DNA from 2 places in the Streptococcus zhangguiae genome. Region 2 is predicted to be linked to the other one. Evidence: predicted binding sites of a transcription regulator. Region 2 holds the regulator's gene; the other holds the start of a gene.

Region 1 (11,363 bases), 650 kb from region 2:
AAGGAAGCCTATACTGGAGGAGATATTGTAATCCAAGCCTGTGCTGACGATGCACAAGTTGCCTTTCATGCTGTCCGAAATCTCGTCCGAAAAGGTCGCAGCCTCGTAACCATGAAATGGAGTCAAGCTGGTTTTGCAGCGATTGGCAACCGTAAGGAAACGCCACGAAACCTGTTTGGATTTAAAGATGGCACGGCAAATGCGACGAAAAAAGAGCAATTTCAGGATATCATCTGGTGTGAGGATTCTAACTGGATGCGGGGAGGCACCTATATGGCAGTCCGCCGTATCCAAATGTTTCTGGAAACATGGGACAGAACCAGCCTAAATGAACAGGAAAATACCTTTGGTCGCTATAAAGAAAGCGGTGCACCCTTTGGAAAGAAAGATGAGTTTGATGAAGTCGATTTGGACTTAAAAGATGATAAGGGAGAACCCCTTGTACCAGTTGATTCTCATGTCAGACTAGCAAAGGAAACAGGTGTTGAAATCTATCGTCGCGCCTATTCTTATTCAGATGGTATTGATGAGGTAACAGGACAATTTGACTCAGGTTTGTTATTTATCTCTTTTCAGAAAGATCCCCAACAATTTATTACGATTCAACATAATCTAGGTAACGTAGACAAGTTAAACGAGTACATCACCCATGTTGGAAGTGGTTTATTTGCTTGTTTTGCAGGCGTGAAAAAAGGAGAGTACATTGGTCAAGCCTTATTTGAATAAACTGGCGCTTATTGCCTTTCTTGCTCTCGTCTTTTTTGCAAGACCTGTTTCAGCGACAGATTCCTATAGTCACCTCTTTATCACTATTACAGATGCAACGAGAGCTTTGCAAAGAGGAGATCAGGCTTTCGCTAGTCAGTTGATTGCCCAGTTACAGACGGATTTTGCCCAGGTTGAAAACCATGATTCCAAGGCTGGTCAGATGGTGACCAACCGCCTAGCGGAATTGGAACAAGAACCGACAGAAGAAAAACTAGTGGCTGTTTCTAAAGCCTTGTTGGACTTTGAAGCGGAACAACATCCTGTTGATGTTACTGCTGAAAAAGAAAAACTGATGAACAAGTTATCTCCTGCCTTTGACCTTTTGCAGGAAGCGATTGAGCGCAAGGAGATTGACAGTGTCAAGGAGAACTACAAAAAACTCAATAGTACGTGGACAGTGAATGAGCGAATTGTTCGTGATACTAGCACAGGGCATTACGGAAAAATTGAAACAGCCATTTCTTTCTTACGCAGTAGTATTGAAACAGAACCTGTAGACTATGGCAGTATTCAAACATCATTTGATGATTTAAAAAATGCTATTCAAGCCTTTGTAGCTGGTCAAGAGGTAGCTACAGCTGCAACGGATGTAACCTTAACAGATGGGATTGATCTGCTCAAGCAAGCACAAACTGCTTTTGAAGCGGGTGATAAGACCAAAGGGGCTTCTCTGATGAAGGAATTTATCACCATTTGGCCGACCATTGAAGGAGATGTTAGTACACGGAATCCAAGTCTCTACACTCGTGTCGAGAGTGAGTCGCCCGTTATCATGGTACGCGGTGACGAAGAGGCTTATCAAGAAAAACTAGCCCAGTTAATTGCTGATTTGGCAAGCATCGATCCCTCAGCCAGCTACAATGTCTTCGATGCGATGCTAATCCTTCTACGGGAGGGAGTTGAGGCTCTTCTCATTGTGATGGCTTTAGTATCTACTCTAAAAGCTAGCAAGCAGAAAAAAGGCTTGCTTTGGGTTTATGGCGGAGCTGTCGTTGGTTTATTAGCTAGTGCCTTGTTGGCTATTGCCTTGCACCAATTTTTCCCAAGGCTCTCCTCTGGTGCCAATCGTGAAATCATTGAGGGCTTGGTGGGGATTGTTGCGGTTGTGATGATGGTTGTCATTGGTATTTGGCTCCACAGTAAATCTTCTGTCAAGAAGTGGAATGCCTATATGGAGCAGCGGATGCGGGTGGTGACGGCAAGCGGTAGTTTCCTTTCAATGTTTGCCTTGAGTTTTCTAGCGGTCTTTCGTGAGGGGGCAGAAACCATTCTCTTTTATGCAGGTATCCTACCAAAGATTAGCCTCAATGACTTTCTATTAGGAATTAGTCTAGCCTTTTTAGTCCTTTTACTCTTAGCTGTTGTCATGCTGAAAACAACGAGCAAAATCAAGCCACATAAGGTATTTTTCTATCTGACTTGGCTGATTTATGCCCTTGCCTTTAAGATGTTGGGAGTTAGTATCCATGCCTTACAATTGACCAATATCCTGCCGAGTCATGTAGTGAGAGGGATTCCAACAATAGATATGATTGGTCTGTATCCAAGTCTAGAAATTCTGCTACCACAGGTCTTTCTCATCCTCTTGATTGCTTGCTTAACGTGGAAGAATCGAGAACATCATGCACACTAAACAAGAACTAACCGTTGTCGAGCATTTGACCGAATTTCGGAGCCGTTTTATTTGGACCCTATCCTTTTTCTTCGTTAGTTTTTTGATCAGTCTCTATTTTTCGAGAAGTATTTACCAGTTTTTGACTCAGGGATTTTCTCAGAAATTGATTGTCTTGGGTCCTAACGATATATTATGGATTTATATCAATATAGCCAGCCTCCTAGCCTTTACGCTGACCTTGCCGTTTTTGACCTATCAAGTTTGGGCTTTTGTAGTTCCAGCGCTTGATAAAGGAGAAGCCAGAAGTATTTTCTGGTATATTCCAGCAGTCTTTTGCTGCTTTGCCTTGGGCTTACTATTTGGGTTTTATCTGGTTAGTCCAGCTCTCTTACAGGTTCTTTTGTCATTCGGAGATGGGCTCTTTGATACGCAATTAACAGCACAAAATTATCTGGCTTTCTTATTGCATACGACAATCCCGATGGCTGTTTTGTTTGAAATACCTGTTTTAGTGGCATTTTTGACCTCCCTTGGTATCCTTAGTCCACGATTTTTGGTACAATATAGAAGACATGCCTACTTTACCTTGCTCGTGATTGCAGTGGTCATCACGCCAGCTGATTTTACAAGTGATTTAGCCATGACGGTTCCCCTTATCCTCATCTATGAAGTAAGTGTTGGTATCAGTAAATGGCTCTATCGAAAAAAAGAAAAAAGGAGAACCTATTATGGGAATCTTACGTGATATTGGTGCGCCGGGAATGATTATCTTGGTCTTGGGTGCCCTCTTGATTTTTGGACCAAAACGCTTACCAGAGCTGGGCGAATCCATTGGTAAAATGATTTCCTCCTTTAAAAAAGCCATGGAAAATGGTGAAGAAAAAGAAAAGGATGATACAGCTCATTAAGGCTATTTTGAGAAAAGAGTGGGGAATGTCGATTGAACGCTTCCGCACTCTTTTTTACAGGACTGACAGGGGCTAATCGAAAGATTACAAAAACCGATGTTCCTCGTTGTTCCTTCTTGGTTTGAGTTCCCACAGTCACTTCTTTAATGATGACTCTAGCAGAAATAAGTCCAAAAATATAGTGGATTGAGAACTGAACACGGACTAAGAGCTGTGTAAAAAAGAGACGCAGATGTCCAGCTTTAGCTGGTTACAGCTGAGGCTCCCTTTAGGGATAAGTCTTCCTAGCTCCAAAGGTATAGTATACCTTTGGAGGTGAGTGATAGGAGTTTGCAGAGCAAACTCTCCTTTGGCTCTTCGTCAGACTTCCTATTTTCACTTTGTGCTTTATACGCCCTCGTATCTTATGAAGGAATAGGACAAGGCAAGGAGTTGCAGATGGAACTGGCATTAATTGAGGATTACTCCATAATCCCTATTTCCAACCTTCAACAGTCTACTGGACTATTGAAGCAAAGCGACTTATACTCGTCAAAAATTAAAATCTGACGTCGTTAACTCACCTTGCTGAACTTCAGTTCTAGCTACGATTTCGTTGCCTAGTCAGATTTTGATTTTTATAGAGTATAACGATGTCCTAAAATTTATTCAATTCACGATAGTCTTAGAAAGAAAGGAGAGCAAGATGCTGTTTGAAGATACTTTTTTCAAGAATCAAATCTGGCAGAAAGAGCGTTTAGTTGCCTACGGTTTTCAAGAAACAGATGGTTGGTGGGCAGTTCATCAGCCTTTTATGAATGGGCATTTTGAAGCGCGAGTACGGGTAAAAGTCCCTGATCAAGCTATGGCGCAGGTCTGGGATGTAGATATGGATGAGGAATACCATGCCTTTCGCATTCAACGTGCGGTTGGAGCATTTGTCGGTGAAGTACGAGAAAACTACGCTGCGATTCTTCATGAAATCGTCCAACAATGTGCAGAAGAAGAGCCCTTTCAATCTCCTCAAGGTAATCGCCTTATAAGGCATATTCAGAAACGATTCCAAGAAGAGCCAGATTATCCTTTTAGCAAAGCGCCAGACATTGCTACCCTACGGCATGCTGGGAATCAAAAATGGTATGGCTTGATGACCCAAGTGCCGTGGACAGTCTTGAAGAGAACAGATAAAGAAGGAAAAATTGACATCATCAATGTCAAAGTAGAAGCAGATCAGATAGAGAATATAGTAGGAAGAGGGGGGATTTATCCTGCCTATCACATGTCCAAAAAAAGCTGGATTTCAATCAGTTTAGACGATAGCTTATCAGATGAGGACTTGTTTGCCTTGGTGGAAAAGAGTCGCCAGTTGGTTGCACCGAAAAGTGCACAGTCCCTAACGGAGACTTGCTATTGGATTCTTCCTGCCAATCCCGCACTTTATGATATTGATACGGAATTGCGGAATGAGGGACAGATTTTATGGACTCAAAAACCGAACATTAAGCCAAAGGATATCGTTTGTATCTATATGACAAAACCGATTCAAGCGATTCGCTATCTCTGTCGGGTAAGCAAGGCTCATCTCACTGAGGGAAATCAGGTTTATATGAAGCTAGAACTGCTTCGAGAGCTGTCTGATAGTGAATTTCCCCTGTTGCTGATGAAGGATTTGGGAGTTAAAGCAGTAAGAGGACCACGCCTAGCCACACCAGAATGCCGGAAGGCCCTCGAAAGCTTGCTAAAGGAGTGACTTAGCAAGCTGTAACAAAATTATCAGAAAATTTAATATTTTACTTTACATCTTCCCTAAAAAGTCTATAATAAGAATATAGTTTTTGGAGGTTATGGAGTATGAAGAAGAGTTTTATCCACCAGCAAGAAGAAATTTCCTTTGTCAAAAATACCTTTACCCAATATCTCAAGGACAAGTTAGAAATTGTGGAAGTGCAAGGACCGATTTTGAGTCGTGTCGGTGATGGGATGCAGGACAATTTGTCAGGGGTTGAAAATGCGGTGACTGTCCATGTCAAGTTGATTCCTGATGCGACCTATGAGGTCGTCCATTCTTTGGCGAAATGGAAACGTCACACTCTTGCACGGTTTGGCTTTAATGAGGGGGAGGGTCTTTTTGTCCATATGAAAGCCCTTCGTCCAGATGAAGATTCACTTGACCCGATTCACTCGGTTTATGTAGACCAGTGGGACTGGGAGAAAGTCATTCCAAACGGTAGGCGCAACCTAGCTTACTTGAAAGAAACCGTTGAGCTGATTTACAAGGCCATTCGGTTGACTGAATTAGCTGTTGAAGCTCGCTATGATATTGAAGCGGTGTTGCCTAAGCAGATTACCTTTATTCACTCGGAAGCATTGGCAGAGCGTTATCCAGATTTGACGCCTAAAGAACGAGAAAATGTAATCGCGAAAGAATACGGTGCTGTTTTCCTCATTGGGATTGGTGGTGAATTACCAGATGGAAAACCGCATGATGGACGGGCTCCTGACTATGATGATTGGACAACGCCGTCTGAAAATGGCTACAAGGGCTTAAACGGAGACATCCTCGTGTGGAATGAGCAACTGCAATCTGCCTTTGAATTATCGTCTATGGGGATTCGGGTGGATGAAGAAGCCCTCAAACGCCAGGTAGCTATTACAGGTGATGAAGATCGACTGGAATTTGAATGGCATAAGGCACTTTTAAATGGACTCTTCCCACTTTCAATCGGCGGAGGAATTGGCCAATCACGCCTTGCCATGTTCCTTCTCCGCAAAAAACACATCGGTGAAGTCCAATCAAGCGTCTGGCCGCAAGACGTCCGTGACACATTTGAGAATATACTATAAAAAAAGAACTGGAAATCAGTTCTCAGATTGAAGACAAAGTCCATTTTTGCTTATTTTCTTCAATCTTTTTTTGCTTCTTTCGATAAAAAAGCTTCCAAAAACAGCATTAAAAGAAGCTTTTCTAAGAGTTAAATTACAATCTCATTTTACTTCTACTGTTTAAATTGTTTGCTATTTATAGTATTTGTCTACATTTTGCACTAGCACAGCTAGTGTTTTTTCGTAGAGAAAAAATCTGGCTTGAAGCTATAATAAAAAGAACTGAGCTCTGTATGTTAGAGGTCAGTTCTTTGTTTAAAATGGAATGCTATCCTTTTGGAACCAATAGATAGTGTTTGTTGTTATATGGTTCGTTTTATTTCACAATTGGAATAGACATTTCTATCAAACGGTCGGTATGAATGGTTTGGATACCGGCTTGGTTGATGATAGTGGTGTCAATTTTGCGCTTGAGGAAGAAGTCACGGATGCGTTCGATTTCAAGAGCTTGAATTGCACGGTATTTATTGCTAATCAAGAGTTCGTAGTGAAGGGGCGCCTGGGTAAAAATAACATCCGTATTCCCAGCAGAATAGGTTTCCACCAGAAAGGCATCGGTATTTGCTAACTGGTTTTGTACGAGTTGTGCTTGACTGTTTGTCGTATTGATGATCTTCATGCGTGACCTCCAATCATTCTTTGCATTTATTATAGCACTCTTAGGATGATTTGACTAGCCTTAATCTAGTTTATGAGCCAATTTCCATTGTTCAATGCCCCATTTGTGGCTACCGCGTTTGAGCTTTTCAATGGCTGTCTCAATATCAAACCAAGCGAGGTGGTTAAAATCTTCTAGTGGTTGTCCAATTTCTTGGTAGCTGGTCACTTCATAGATATAGGCAGGATTGTAATAATGGGTATCTCGGTGGCGTGAATAAAAGTATTCGTCTGCCTGCCCATAATAGTCGCCAATCTCTGCTGTAAATCCCAGTTCTTCCACTAGTTCACGTGCAAGAGCACTCAGGTGATTTTCTCCTATTTCAATCTCTCCTCCTGGTAGGAACCAAGCACCGTTAGGAGCCTGCACGAGAATGATATGTTTTTTTTGTGGATCAGGAATGACGGCATAGACGCCGTAGCGATTCTGATAGGTTACCCCTGTTTCTTTTTTTCCGAATGTTGCCTGTGTCATTGGTCTTCCTCTATGATGATTTTTTCTCATTATAGCATAAATAGCGGATAAAGTAGCCTTATTTTGCTTTAATTGAAATAGCACCCTTGCTAGTTAGAACAGCGCGCAAGTCTTTTTCTTCTGGATGTTCCAAATAGAAATCTGTCAGTGCATCTTCGATGTGTTCTTGAATGGTTCTACGAAGCGGACGGGCTCCCATTTTTGGATCATAACCTAAGTCCACCAATTTTTCCTTGACCTTGTCGGTCACATGGAGTGTCAGACCAGTTGTTGCCAAGCGTTTATTAACATCAAGGAGCATGAGGTCCACGATATGAAGGAGATTTTCCTTGCTGAGGGCATGGAATTCAATAATACCGTCAAAGCGGTTCATAAATTCTGGGCTAAAGAAATTGCTCAATTGACCAAGAACAGACTGGGTACGTCCTTCCATAGTAGCACCGAAGCCGACATTTGCTTCTACCTTGCCTGTTCCGGCATTTGAGGTCATAATGATAATAGTATCTTTGAAGCTAACCGTGCGGCCTTGGCCATCTGTCAAGCGACCGTCATCAAGGACTTGAAGGAACATGTGCATGACATCAGGGTGGGCTTTTTCAATCTCATCAAGAAGAATAAGCGAGTAAGGATTGCGACGGACTTTTTCGGTTAATTGTCCTGCTTCTTCATAGCCGACATAGCCTGGAGGGGCTCCGACTAATTTTGCGACAGCGTGTTTTTCCATGTATTCGGACATGTCAAAGCGAATCATACTATCGGCAGAGCCAAAGAGTTCGATGGCGAGTTGTTTGGATAGCTCAGTTTTTCCGACCCCTGTGGGTCCAACGAAAAGGAAACTTCCAATTGGACGGTTTGGTGCACCAAGTCCTACCCGATTGCGGCGAATAGCTTTGGCAATTTTATCAACGGCATCGTCTTGACCAATAACGTGTGCTTTGAGGTCACTTGCAAGATTGATTAATTGCGATTGTTCTTTTTCTTTCAAATCACCGACTGGAATATTGGTTTTTTGCTCAATGATCGCTTCGATTTCTTTTTCGGTAATCACAGGGATATCTTCCTCGCTGATTGTCGCTTTTTGCATTTCCTTGTATTTGGCAATCTGATCGCGGTAGTAGGCTGCTTTTTCAAAATCTTCATCACGGGTGGCCTGAGCCTTGCGATTTTCAGCATCAATCAAGCGCTGATCAATTTCTTTTGGATCAACGAAATTCAGCGTCAAGTTCATCTTTGAACCTGCCTCATCTAGTAAGTCAATAGCCTTATCAGGCAAGAAGCGGTCTTGAATGTAGCGGTTGGACAAAATGGCAGCCGCTTCAATAGCTTCATCGGTGTATTTAACATGATGATAGTCTTGGTACTTGCTTTGAATCCCTTTTAGAATGGTAATGGTCTCGTCCACACTTGGCTCATCCACTTTAACGGGTTGCATACGACGTTCCAAAGCGGCATCTTTTTCGATAATTCGGTATTCGTTGAGCGTTGTCGCACCGACTAGCTGCATTTCCCCACGAGCAAGGGCAGGTTTTAGGATATTTCCTGCGTCCATGTTACCGTCACCGGCAGAACCAGCACCGACAATTTCATGGATTTCATCGATAAAGAGAATGATTTCCTTGCGGTTGCGGATTTCTTCCATGAGCTTTTGCATGCGTTCTTCAAATTGCCCACGGATACCCGTTCCTTGAACAAGGCTAACCACATCGAGTCGAATGACTTCTCGTCCTTGAAGTTTTTGTGGGACATCTCCGTCCACGATTTTTTGAGCTAGACCTTCAACAACAGCTGTTTTTCCGACCCCAGGTTCTCCGATTAGAACAGGATTATTCTTGGTCCTACGGTTAAGAATTTCGATGACACGTTTGATTTCTTCATCTCGACCGATAACAGGGTCAATATCCCCACGGCGAGCAATTTCAGTGACATTGATGCCAAATTCTTCTAAGAGGCCCTTTGGTTGTTGGGGAGGAGGAGTTGGTCCACTATTATTGCCACGATTGCCACCGCCTGCTTGTGTTGGAGGTGTCTGGTTGCGACTCTTTCCAGCTGGTGTGTGTCCAGGGATCCCTCCGATATTATTGAAGAATTCGCTAAAGGGATCCATACTATTTGGATTCGCTAGATCTCCTAGTCCTTTTAAAATAGCATTATTGGGGTCAGTTTTCATGATTTGGTAACAATTGTGGCAAAGATCCACCTGTTGTTGTTTTCCATTTAGATTTGTATAAAGATGAATGGTTGCATCATTGATATTGCAGTTATGACAAAGCATGGGCAATCCCTCTTTTCTGTGAGAAATTCTGCCTTTAGAGATATTGAAGATAATGCAGGAAAATGGGCTTTCGTGCTGTAAAAAACAATAGTCAATAAAGGTCAGATATAAGTTTATTATAACAAGATTTGGCTAAATTGCAAGAATCTGCTATCTAAAATGAGAAAGAAGTGAGAGGAAAGACAGAAGAAAAATGGATAAAGCAAGACTTTTTACTGAAAATATGGTAGAATACTCCTGTAACGAAGATACTTAGAAATAGGAGAAGTGATATGGAATCACATTTAGTGCGAATTATTAATCGTTTAGAATCAATGGCAACAGACGGTGGAACCTTAAAACGAAATTTTGAACGTGACGGAGTTGTCGTTGCGGAAGTTGCTTACAGTTTCGATGAAGAAAATGGTTCAGTCTTTACTCTTCGTGATGTAAAAGCGCGTGAAACCTATACGTTTGACAGCATTGACTTGATTGCAATGGAAATTTATGAATTACTATACTAATTTCTGATGAAGAATGAAAAGCACTGCGGTGCTTTTTTTGTGAATTGAATATTTAAACAAAACTATTGTATTTTTATTCAAAAATGGTATAATAAGAAGCATCCAGTTTGAAAAGGAGTTCGTAAATGGATTTTTCATTTCTTCCCAAGTATTGGGATTATTTTAACTATGGAGCGATTGTTACGCTCTTAATAGCAGCTTTGGTTGTATTTTTTGGGAGTATCCTAGGAATTTTGCTGGCCTTTGCTCAGCGTAGCAAATTCCGCCCCTTAGCCTGGTTGGCCAATATCTATGTCTGGATTTTTCGAGGTACCCCTATGGTAGTACAAATCATGATTTCCTTTGCCGTGATGAATATAACGGCACCGACTTTTGAATTGGGAATTTTATCTGTTGATTTGTCACGCTTGTTGCCAGGGATTATTGTTATTTCTATGAATAGTGGTGCCTATGTGTCGGAAACGGTACGGGCTGGTATCAATGCCGTTCCAAAGGGACAGTTAGAAGCAGCTTATTCATTAGGAATTCGTCCTTTTGAAGCTATGAAATCAGTCATTATGCCACAGGCTATTAAGAATATTTTACCAGCTTTGGGGAATGAATTTGTGACCATTTTAAAAGATAGCTCCCTCTTGTCAACAATCGGTGTAATGGAATTGTGGAATGGTGCGACAACTGTTGCGGCAACGACCTATTTGACCCTGACACCTCTCTTGTTTGCGGCAGCTTATTATCTTGTCATGACCAGCGTGCTGACCTTAGCCATTCAAGCATTTGAGAGACAGTTAAACAAAGGAGGGCAAACTCATGCGTGAGACAATTATTTCCATCAAAAATCTGCATAAATCATTTGGGAAGAATGAAGTGCTAAAAGGGATTGATTTGGATATTGAGAAGGGTCAGGTTGTTGTGATCATTGGACCGTCCGGTAGTGGAAAATCAACCTTCTTGCGAACAATGAATTTGCTTGAGGTACCGACCAAGGGAACGGTGACCTTTGAAGGCGTTGACATTACGGATAAGTCAAATGATATTTTTAAGATGCGAGAAAAAATGGGCATGGTCTTTCAACAATTCAATCTTTTTCCTAATATGTCGGTGTTAGACAATATTACCCTGTCACCGATGAAGACCAAGGGATTAGCAAAGAGTGAAGCTGAAAAAATTGCCTATGATTTGCTAGAAAAAGTTGGCTTGCCGGATAAGGCTCATGCCTACCCTCAGAGTTTATCAGGCGGTCAGCAGCAGCGGATTGCGATTGCACGTGGGCTAGCTATGGATCCAGATGTCCTATTATTTGATG
Region 2 (11,363 bases):
TTCTGCCATTTGAAATTGAATGGGGGCAGGATTTCCAAGGTAATCTTGCACACTAACTTCCATTTCATAGCATTTCCGCAAGCATGTAAAACCTCCTGCCTCTAAAAAAGCGATGAGGGTCTGGTCTGCAGAATCAAGCATGACCTGCAAAGGGCGCTTGGTATGCTGGAGAATGGCTTGGAAAAGTGAAGGAGCAAGGCTTATATCGTACTGCTTCAACTGAAAATTTAGATAAATATTTTGGTTGTGATACGGATTTTCCTTGAAATGGATTGTGCCAATCGATTGATTTTTGTGGTAGAGGGTTACAGAATCGGTCTGAAACTGGAATTGTAAAGCTGTCATATTAGCCTGCTAAAAAGTGATGGATTTCTTCTTCCGTCATGGAACTGTCACAGCGAACCTGAACACCTGTTGCACCTGAATATAAGAGGGCTGGAACCGTAACGGCTTGGTAGCGCTGACGAAGTTCTTGGAGTTGTGGGTCAGGATTAGAGCTGTCGATAAAATAGACGGTTAATCCAGCAGCTTGTGCAACGCTATGGAGTTTTGGTACAAAGCGTTGGCAATAAGGGCAGGTCGCACGCCCCAAAAAGAGAATGGCTTGTTCTTCCTGCGTGAGTAAACGTTCAGCTTCTTCGATAGAAATTGCTGTAAAATCTTGTACGAGTTCTTGAAATGAATTGGTAAACATCATAACTCCTTTCTATACCTTAGTATAGGAAAAATGAGGAAGAAAGGCAAGAGATAAAGAAGTACAGTTCAATCTGTTAGCAAAAAAAGGGAAGCGATGCTCCCTAAGATGTTGCAATCTACATCCCTTGAACAAACAGAACAGCGTGGCTTTTGCTTTTCAAAGTTTGTGATTTACGATATAATAGTCAAAGATAGTCAGAGAAAGAGGTGGATTCTATGGCGATGAAAAATACATCTGATTATATTGAAGAGCATATCAAGGCGATTTTAGAACAGGTAAGTGTAGCAGAGTTGCGTAGGAGTGAATTGGCCAGTCGGTTTGAAGTCGTACCAAGTCAGATTAATTATGTGATTAAGACACGGTTTACGGCTAGTCGTGGCTATATCGTCGAAAGTAAGCGTGGTGGCGGTGGCTACATCCGCATTGGTCGTGTCACCTTCTCAGACAAGCATGAGTTAGTGCGCGATTTACTACATAATATGGGGAAAGAAGTATCTGGGACCGTTTTTGCGGACATTTTACAGCTCTTATTTGATGAGCAGTTGATGACGGAGCGAGAAGGCAATCTCTTGTTGTCAATTGGTAGTGATGAAGTGCTAGGAACAGATGCAGCTGCTATTCGTGCAAGGATGCTACGACAACTATTACGACGATTGGATAGGAAAGAGGATTAGGATGAGATTTTCAAAAGGATTACAACGCGCCTATGAGGATGCACAGTTCATTGGACAACGCTACATGTGTAACTATTTAGAAACCTGGCATTTATTATTGGCTTTTGTCATCAATCCAGATACAATTGCGGGAGCTGTTTTGGCAGAATACCCAGCGGATATTGCAGATTATGAGCAGGCGACTCGCTTGGTAACAGAGCGTAGCTATCGTGAAGAATTAGAAGATTTTACGGTATTGCAAACCTCAAAGCGTTTGGATGAGGTAGCGCGGTTTGCTAAAAAGATTGCGGAAGTTGTAAAGGCTAAGCAAGTGGGAACAGAGCATATCTTTCTAGCAATGTTGCTTGATAAACGGTCAGTTGCTTCACAAATTTTGGATAAGGCCGGTTTTCATTTTGAAGATTCGGAGAATAAGGTTCGCTTTATTGACTTACGGAAGAATTTGGAAGCTAAGGCTGGATTTTCAAAGGAAGATTTAAAAGCCATTCGTAGTATGATGAAAAGTGGTCGTGCTAATCGTCCAACTATGGCCAATATGATGGGCATGCCGCCAGCACCGCAGACGGGTGGTTTAGAAGACTATACACGAGATTTGACTTCCTTAGCTCGTGCAGGACAGATCGAGCCAGTAATTGGTCGGGAGTCAGAAATTTCTCGAATGATTCAGGTTCTATCTCGTAAGACCAAGAATAATCCTGTCTTAGTAGGAGATGCAGGTGTTGGGAAAACAGCCTTGGCATTGGGGTTGGCACAGCGAGTGGCAGATGGAGCAGTGCCAGCTAGTCTAAGTAAGATGCGGGTCTTGGAATTGGACTTGATGAATGTCATTGCAGGAACGCGGTTTCGTGGCGATTTTGAGGAGCGGATGAACAATATCATCAACGATATTGAAGAAGATGGGAATGTTATCCTCTTTATTGATGAGCTACATACGATTATGGGGTCAGGTAGCGGAATTGATTCGACCTTAGATGCAGCCAATATCCTAAAACCAGCTCTTGCACGGGGAACCTTGCGAACAGTTGGTGCAACGACCCAAGATGAATACCAAAAGCATATTGAAAAAGATGCAGCCCTGTCTCGTCGATTTGCGAAGGTGACAGTAGATGAACCAAGTGTGGCAGATAGTATTGCTATTTTACAAGGTTTAAAACAGGCTTATGAACGCCACCATAACATTCAGATTACAGAGGAAGCTGTTCGTACGGCTGTGCTGTTTGCTAAACGGTATCTGACCAGCAAAAATTTGCCAGACTCAGCGATTGATTTACTTGATGAAGCAAGTGCAACGGTGCAAAATCAGCAAAAAGTTAGTGGCAAACAGTCTGAATTGTCTGCGGCTGATCAGGCATTGATGGATGGAAAACACAAGACAGTCAGTCAACTGTTAGTTAAGGAATTGGAGGAAGAAAACCGAGAAATACTGGGAGATGCCCAAGTGACAGAAGAAGATGTCTTGTTAACCCTTAGTCGCTTATCTGGTATTCCAGTTGCAAAGTTGAGCCAGACAGATGTGAAAAAATATTTGAATTTAGAAGCTGAATTGCACAAGCGTGTGATTGGCCAAGATGCTGCTATTTCTGCAGTTAGTCGGGCGATTCGACGCAATCAATCTGGTATTCGGACAGGCAAGCGCCCTATTGGTTCCTTTATGTTCTTAGGACCTACGGGGGTCGGAAAAACAGAGTTGGCAAAGGCTTTGGCTGAAGTATTATTCGACGACGAATCGGCTCTCATTCGTTTTGATATGAGTGAGTATATGGAAAAATTTGCGGCTAGTCGCTTAAATGGTGCTCCTCCTGGTTATGTTGGCTATGAAGAAGGCGGTGAGCTAACCGAAAAAGTCCGCAACAAACCTTATGCCGTTCTGTTATTTGATGAGGTTGAAAAAGCACATCCAGACACCTTTAATCTTTTGCTGCAGGTATTAGATGATGGTGTCTTGACAGATAGTAAGGGACGAAAGGTTGATTTTTCGAATACCCTCATCATTATGACATCTAACCTTGGGGCAACAGCTTTGCGTGATGATAAGACAGTTGGTTTTGGTGCACTTGATTTGTCTCAGAGTCAAGAGCACGTTGAAAAACGTATTTTTGAAGAGTTGAAAAAAGCGTACCGACCAGAATTTATCAACCGAATTGATGAGAAGATTGTCTTCCATAGTCTGAGTGATCACGATATGCAAGAAGTGGTGAAAGTGATGATTCGGCCCCTTCAAGCAGTTATGGATGAAAAAGGTATTCAGTTCAAGATACAGCCTTCTGCATTGAAATTACTAGCAAAAGAAGGTTATGATAGAGAAATGGGCGCGCGACCACTCCGTCGTGTTATCCAAAAGAAAGTCGAAGATCCATTAGCAGAAATGCTGCTACGTGGGGAATTACAGAGTGGCAGTACACTAAAAATTGGTGTAAAAGCTGGCGAATTAAAATTCGATAGTAGTCGATAAGACAACATAAGCGGTTGGGTTCTTTAATCCCAATCGCTTATTTTTATGCTGATACAGTAGTTGTAGGCCTTGTCAAAGGCAGATTTTATTGTGTTATTTTATTTTATAAAATCTGATGTAGAAGGTAGACTTATTGTCTAGTGAGATCCACTCTTGCTGAAAAATACCTATCTAGCTTCTAAGTGACGTCTTTCTCTATTGAAAACCTGTCGATTGACTACTAAGTCAGTCGTTTTTCAGTAACATTATTTGAAACTAGCTTTTAGGGAGTTCATCTTTTCATGAAACGTTCAGGACTAATTGCTAGTGAGGCTTTTTCTTATCAAAAATCTCTTTTCTCGCTTTCAAGTCTTGTGTTTTCTGATGAAAAAAGGCTTCCGCACGGTTTAGTGAGGGGGTCTCACGTAAAAAACAGCTTGTCTAGGTTTCAAGTAGGAGTTATTCACAACATATAGTGAATTGAATAAAGGTTAGGTCATCGTTCAGTCGCTTTGCTTCAACAGTCCAGCGGACTGTTGAAGGTTGGAAATAGGGATTATGAAATAATCCTCTGCTAACATTAGTCCAGTGGACTGTTGAAGGTTGGAAATAGGGCTTATGGAGTAATCCTCAATTAACGCCAGTTCTATCTATAGCTTCTTGCCTTCTCAATCCACTATACTATTTAGGAACAGCTCTTAGGCAGTCTATCTTGTAATCAATAATTATATCATCTTATTTTTAGAGAATAAATGAAAAGCTGGACGTGAGTCCAGCGCAGCTTGAAGAAAAAGTCTTTTTATTGCCACCATCCTCATGTGCTTTCGGACATCAGCGACTTCCTTCGGAGTAAAATAATCCAGTGGATTATTTTAGCCCGAGCCCAGAAACAAAGGAGCGAGGATAATCGATTTAAACGAAATCACGACTTCTGTCTCACTCCCACTTTTAGCACAGATGAGGTGCGGTATTGTGCTCGCTACGCTCGCAAATTTTCTAACCTTAAAACTACAGAAAATGAAATATCATTGTAATGTTTTTCTGAATTGTGAGGTTTGTCTACATTCTGAAGCTGGACGTGAGTCCAGCGGTAATCCAAAACCTAGAAATAAGAAGAAGTTGCTTTCTGCGAATCAAGCCTTCTGTCTGTTATTTTATTTTTTATAGGCTTCACGTGCTTGGTTAAAGAGTGCTTCAACTTCTGCAACAGTTTCGGCACGGGCAACTGTTCCACGGATTTTAGCGGCACCAGCTGTTCCGCGTAGATAATGAGGAGCTAATCCACGGAATTCACGGACAGCAATGCTCTCTCCCTTGAGGTTGACCAAGCGAGTAAGGTGTTCAAAGGCAATCTTGAGCTTATCTTCAAAACTCAAATCGGGCAAGATTTCCCCTGTTTCGAGATAATGATTGATTTGCTCGAAGATGTAAGGATTTCCCATAGCAGTTCGTCCGACCATAACAGCATCCGCACCAACTTCTTCAATCCGTTGGCGAGCATCTTGGACAGCCCGAATATCTCCATTTGCGATGAATGGGATTTTAGTGAGGGCCTTTGCGACATTGCTGAGCGTTTCAAGGTCAACGGTTCCAGTATACATTTGTTCCCGAGTGCGACCGTGCATGGCAAGAGCAGCCACTCCAGCACTTTCTGCAGCGAGGGCATTTTCAATAGCTAGGCCAGGATCAGCCCAACCAGTCCGCATTTTGACGGTTAAGGGAATGTCAAGGACAGAGGTTACTTGCTTGATAATATGGTAAATTTTATCAGGGTCTTTGAGCCATTTAGCACCTGCTTCATTTTTGATGACCTTGTTCACGGGGCAGCCCATATTGATGTCGACAATGTTGGCCTTGGTATTTTTTTGGATAAATTCCGCAGCGCGTGATAATCCGTCAGCATCTCCACCGAAGAGTTGGATAGACATTGGAGCTTCGTTTTCTTCGATGTGCAACATATGCAGGGTCTTTTCGTTATTATAAAGCAGTCCTTTTTCAGAAATCATTTCCATGACAACCAGTCCTGCCCCCATTTCTTTTGCAATGGTACGAAAGGCGGAATTGGTAACACCAGCCATGGGAGCTAGGACTGTACGATTGGGGATTTCGACATTTCCAATCATAAAAGGGGTGTTGAGATTAGTCATTGATGAGTTCCTCCAAGTCATGTTCGTCAAATTGGTAATGGGTCTGGCAGAATTGACAGGTAATGGCTGCTCCCTTGTCTTCTTCTTTCATTTCTATTAAATCTGTTTTTGGGAGGCTAGCAAGAGCCTGTAAGAAGCGTTCTTTTGAGCAATCACAGCTAAAGCTGAGTGTGTCTTCGGATAAGCGTTTAAAAGGTTGCTCACCGTAAATAGCTTCCAGCAGAGCCTCGATATGATTGTCAGACTCAAGCAGGCTAGAAATAGCAGGCATATTCTGAAGCCGTTGTTCAAATTGTGCAATTTCTACTTCTGTGGCATCTGGTAGAACTTGAACCAGAAAACCACCTGCCACCTTGACCTTGTCTTCTTCATCAAGTAAGACATTGAGTCCAACTGCGGATGCTGTTTGTTGACTTTCAGCCAAGAAGTAGGCAAAATCTTCACCAATTTCTCCTGAAATTAGCGGTGTCATCGAGTGGTAGGGATGTCCCATACCATAGTCGGTAATCACTAAAAATTGTCCTTGACCAACAAGAGGTCCTACGATGACTTCGCCCGTCGCTGTCTTTTTCAAGTCAATGTCTGGGTTTTGAATATAGCCCTTAACATGACCATTTGTATCTGCCACGCTGATAATGGCGCCAAGAGAGCTGTTTCCAAGGATTTTAAGAGTCATTTTGGTGTTGCCCTTTTCATTTGCAGCCAGCATCTGATTGGCAATCAAGGTACGCCCCAAGGCGACAGTTGACGAAGCCATGGTATCATGTTTTTCTTGAGCAGTTTGAACCGTTTCTGTGCTATCTAATACAAAGGCACGAAAGTGCCCATTTTCTGAAATTGTTTTAATCATTTTGTCCATAAGAATTATTATAGCATAAGAGCGACAAAATGCCAGTCAGTGGGGTTTAGGAGAATATGAAAAAGACTGAAAACTACTTCAGTCTTATGAAATTATCTCAGGAAATAATTTTGCGATAATCTTGGGTGTTAGTTCTTGTCCTGGTCCTTGGTAGCAATAGGTGTGCATATACATGGACGGATTGAAATTGAGTTCGATACAGGTACAATTAGGATCGTCTTTAGTGGAAGGGAGGGATGAATCTGGAATAATCAAGTCAACACCGCATGTCCAAGCTCCGATAGCTTTAGCCATATCAGCTGCTAGCTGTTTATAGCTCTCATCCATTTGATCCGTCACATCAATCGAGTCACCACCTGTTGAAATATTGGAGTTGCCCCGTAGTTCAGCCTTTTGACCAGCTTCTAAAACAGTATCTGGCTGATAGCCCTGCTGATTCAGCATGAGCTTTTCAATGTCTCCTAACTGAATGATTTCAAGTGGGGAACGGTGGTCACGCCCACGCAGCGGATCTTGGTTTTTGATGTCAACCAACTCTGCGATTGTATGGATGCCATCTCCTACCACATTTGCAGCAACACGTAGTAATACAGCCTCGCATTTTCCGTCTAGGACAAAGAAGCGGTACTCAGTACCTGCAATGAATTCTTCTACCAAGACTTGTGTGTCTTCGGCAAAGGCAATGTCAAGGGCTTTTTCATAATCTTCTAGGCTAGCGCCATCTTGGAAAATGGAAATCCCGAGGCCAAAGTTAGTGGATTTTGGCTTAACAACAATAGCGCTTTTTTCAATCTGCCCATAGTAGCGTAGCGCCTCTGTCTTGCTTGAAAATTCTGCACCTGCTGGGACAGGAAATCCTGCTGTTGCAAGAATTTTTTTGGTAACCGTTTTATTCGCCATAGCAAGAGGGACAACATAGTTATCTTTAGAGGTCATATTGCCGTTTTTGACATATTCAACATGGTCTTTGTGCCAGAGTTTGAGGAATTGATCTTCTTCATCGAGAATCTCAAGATTGATTCCTTTTTGCAGCGCATCAAACATCAGCATTTGAGTAGAGAGTTCCATGTTTTCATAGCCTTTAAGGGCGTATGGTGCACTCCAAGCGTATTCATGAAAGTTGATTCCTTGCTTGCGTCCCAAATCCTCTAGGGAATGTCCTTCTAGTCGGTCGACTAACTGTCCTGATAGGGTCAGTTGAGGATGGGCAACTTGCTGTTTGACAGTTTCTAGTAATTCTTGATACGTCTCATCTAATTGGAAATGACTGACAACGGCCTGCATAGCGTCAAGAATGGTTTGCGTATCAGCCTCTTCTGGTAGGGGAGTGAGCGGATGAGAAAGGGCAATTTGGTTATTTAGTCGAGCAGCGGTTAAAAGGGTATCATCTACATTTTCAGGGCGATCAATCCACAGGAGGGCAAGCGCAAAGAGATGGACAGTATCCAAGGTTTCTTGGCTAATAGCAAGAAAATCAAAGGGATTTAGGTCAAAGCAGCGAAATTCGAGGTAGCGAATCCCTTTTGTGAGATAATCCCGATTATGCTTATGGCCCCGCAGGCGGACGGCGGAGTAAAATTCTTTTTCCGCAGAAAGCTGTCCTGTCTTGACATAGTGTTCGATATCCTGGACATAGGTTTCTAAATCAGCAAAGGAAACATGAATATCTGAAGAATTAACATAACCATAGGAGCTATTGCGCAAGGAACGAACAGGGTGGGCTAATTCTTCTTGTAAAAATCCTTTTTCGGCTACCACACTAGCACCATACAAATACGTTAAAAACCAGCGATAACGTAAAAATTGCTGTGCTAACTTGAGATAGAGATCATTGGTAAAGGCGATTTGGGAGTCGTAGTTGCTTGCTTCGAATAATTGTGTGATTAAGTCTGCCCCTAATTCTAGGTTGTAGTGAATGCCTGACATGGATTGGAGTAATTTTCCATAGCGTTGTCCAAGTCCTTGTCGGTATCGGTACTCATAGTCATTTTCCAGTTGGGCAATTCGGATCTCATCTTCTCTTGCTTGAGGAGGCATGGACAGTGGCCAAAGGTATTCATCAGGATTCATGGAACGATAAGCGACGTCTGTAATAGCGCCTAATACCCGTCTAGCCTCTTTGGTTGAAATGCTGACGGGAGTAATTAATTCCAATTGTGATTCGCTATAATCGGTCTGTATATAGGGGTGAAATTCTCTAGAACCTAGTTTTTCAGGATGAGCAGTTTGTGCGATACGATGCTTGGTATTCATGCGTAGTGACTCGCGTTCTAACCCAAAACGAGCCTGCAAAATAGGAAGATTTTTCGGTGCTTGTTGCAGTAAATGGTTCATATTCATAGTAATATTCCTCGTCATATCTGATAGTAATATTGTAGCGATTTTACTAGTGAAAAACAAATTTCCGCTACGTTTTCCTCCTTTTCATTCTTTGTGAAATAGAAAATAGTAGAAGGTTTTTTCTGAAACGTGGTATAATATAAGCTGCATAAGGAGAAATCATGGTTGCAAGAGGAATATCAACAGGAAAGATTATTTTAATGGGAGAGCATGCAGTAGTGTATGGCCAGCCAGCTATTGCCATGCCTTTTTCTGCTGTTCAAATTACGGCTGAAGTTCGAGCTGAAGGTCAAGCACTCTCTGTTAGTTGTGATTTTTATCAAGGTCTGGTTCATGAAATGCCTAAAATTTGGGAAAGTTTGAAACATGCAATCCGCTTTTCACTTTATCGGATTGGGGCACCGACTGATCCTGCTATTCATATTGAGATTCAATCGACCATTCCAGCAGAGCGCGGGATGGGTTCTAGTGCAGCAGTGGCTACAGCGGTGGCACGAGCTTTATTTACCTTCTATCAAAAGACCTTGTCAGATGAAGAATTGTGGGAAATCGTCCAGTCGTCTGAAAAGATTGCGCATGGAAATCCGTCAGGGATTGATGCGACAACGGTGACAGGAACAGCACCTATCTTTTTTGTGAAAGGTCAAGAGATTGAGCCGGTGACTCTTTCTTTGAATGCCTATCTGGTTGTTGCTGATACAGGAAAGACAGGAAATACTTTAGAAGCGATTACTGATGTAGCACATCTTTATCAAGAGCAGGCAGAAGCTATCCATTGGATTGAGGCCCTGGGAGAGTTGACCAATCAAGCGAGGGATTATTTGGCGCAGAATCAAGCCGCTGAACTTGGTCAGGTGATGGATTATGCGCAGAGCTATTTGCAGAAGTTGAGTGTATCAGATGAAAGTTTAGATAGCTTGGTTGCGATTGCTCGCCAAAAGGGGGCATTGGGTGCCAAATTAACAGGTGGTGGCCGGGGAGGTTGCATGATTGCTCTTGCCAAAACGAAGGAAATAGCGCAAACTATCGCTCAAGCTCTCACATCAGCTGGTGCTCGCCAAACATGGATACAGTTTTTAGGAGAAGGACATGAGTAAGAAAGTAGGGATTGCGCGTGCCCATACCAATATTGCGTTAATTAAATATTGGGGAAAGCGGGATAAGGATTTATTTTTACCAATGAATTCCAGTTTATCCTTGACATTGGACGCTTTTTACACAGATACCAAGGTTGTCTTTGATGATGCCTTGACGGCAGATGCGTTTTTTTTGAACGGCCAAAAACAATCCGAAAAAGAAAATAAAAAAATTTCGCAATTTTTGAATTTATTTCGCGAATATACAGGTGAGCGACGATTTGCTTGTGTTGAAAGTTTGAATTTTGTTCCAACAGCTGCTGGTCTAGCCAGTTCAGCTTCCGCTTTTGCTGCTTTGGCATTAGCTACTGCAACTGCCTTGGATTTGGACTTGTCTCGTGAGGAATTATCAACCTTTGCCAGACAAGGGTCAGGCTCTAGTACCCGTAGTCTGTTTGGCGGATTTGTCGAATGGGATATGGGGACAGGAACAGCAGATTCCATGGCTCATCCGATTGACGATGCTGATTGGGACATTGGGATGATTGTTCTTGCGGTGGATACTGGAAAGAAAAAGATTGCTAGTCGTGAGGGTATGGAGCATACAGTTCAGACTTCTCCATTTTATCCGATGTGGGTCGAAACTGCTGCTCGAGATTTACAAGACATTAAGGATGCTATTGCACAGCGCGATTTTGAGCGAGTAGGACAACTGACGGAACACAATGGCATGAAAATGCATGCGACCACCTTGTCTGCAAATCCTCCGTTTACCTATTGGACGGCAGATAGTTTGAGAGCGCAGGAGGCTGTCCGCCAAGTAAGAATGGACTTGAATTTGCCGGCTTATATGACCATGGATGCCGGTCCGAATGTCAAAGTGCTTTGTAGAGCCAGTGATATGGATTATCTCGTCGCTGCCTTGAAAGAATATTTGCAAGCAGAGCAAATTTTAACCAGTCTCCCGGGCTGCGGTGCTTATGTCTTATTGGAGACAGATTGGCAGGAATCTGAGCGTAGCTTTTCCAGAGGTGTGGAGCATGATTGAGGCAAGTGCATCAGGAAAGTTATATTTAGCAGGAGAATACGCAGTTGTTGAAGCTGGTTACCCAGCAGTTATTGCAGCGGTTGAACAACGC

What was found. The regulator CtsR, encoded in region 2, represses protease genes until heat stress. The targets are predictions, from matches to a motif close to TTGGTCAAAAAAGGTCAAANA.
Region 1: J5M87_RS02260 (ATP-dependent Clp protease ATP-binding subunit) is a predicted target of CtsR. The motif match lies at 9,645-9,665, and genes of this name have one in related genera.

What each region holds. Positions count from the first base shown of each region.
Region 1 covers NZ_CP072115.1:421,668-433,030, forward strand. Annotated here, with positions in the region: gene efeB (iron uptake transporter deferrochelatase/peroxidase subunit) at 1-726, shown strand, start outside; gene J5M87_RS02225 (FTR1 family iron permease) at 704-2,401, shown strand; gene tatC (twin-arginine translocase subunit TatC) at 2,391-3,128, shown strand; gene J5M87_RS02235 (twin-arginine translocase TatA/TatE family subunit) at 3,112-3,291, shown strand; gene J5M87_RS02240 (MmcQ/YjbR family DNA-binding protein) at 3,977-5,020, shown strand; gene asnA (aspartate--ammonia ligase) at 5,122-6,114, shown strand; gene J5M87_RS02250 (DUF1827 family protein) at 6,470-6,772, opposite strand; gene J5M87_RS02255 (NUDIX hydrolase) at 6,833-7,285, opposite strand; gene J5M87_RS02260 (ATP-dependent Clp protease ATP-binding subunit) at 7,344-9,557, opposite strand; gene J5M87_RS02265 (DUF1797 family protein) at 9,830-10,060, shown strand; gene J5M87_RS02270 (amino acid ABC transporter permease) at 10,186-10,875, shown strand; gene J5M87_RS02275 (amino acid ABC transporter ATP-binding protein) at 10,868-11,363, shown strand, end outside.
Region 2 covers NZ_CP072115.1:1,864,049-1,875,411, reverse strand. Annotated here, with positions in the region: gene J5M87_RS08755 (GNAT family acetyltransferase) at 1-345, opposite strand, end outside; gene traF (conjugal transfer protein TraF) at 347-697, opposite strand; gene J5M87_RS08745 (CtsR family transcriptional regulator) at 913-1,371, shown strand; gene J5M87_RS08740 (ATP-dependent Clp protease ATP-binding subunit) at 1,373-3,823, shown strand; gene dusB (tRNA dihydrouridine synthase DusB) at 4,957-5,949, opposite strand; gene hslO (Hsp33 family molecular chaperone HslO) at 5,942-6,808, opposite strand; gene gshAB (bifunctional glutamate--cysteine ligase GshA/glutathione synthetase GshB) at 6,893-9,190, opposite strand; gene mvk (mevalonate kinase) at 9,310-10,245, shown strand; gene mvaD (diphosphomevalonate decarboxylase) at 10,238-11,272, shown strand; gene J5M87_RS08710 (phosphomevalonate kinase) at 11,265-11,363, shown strand, end outside.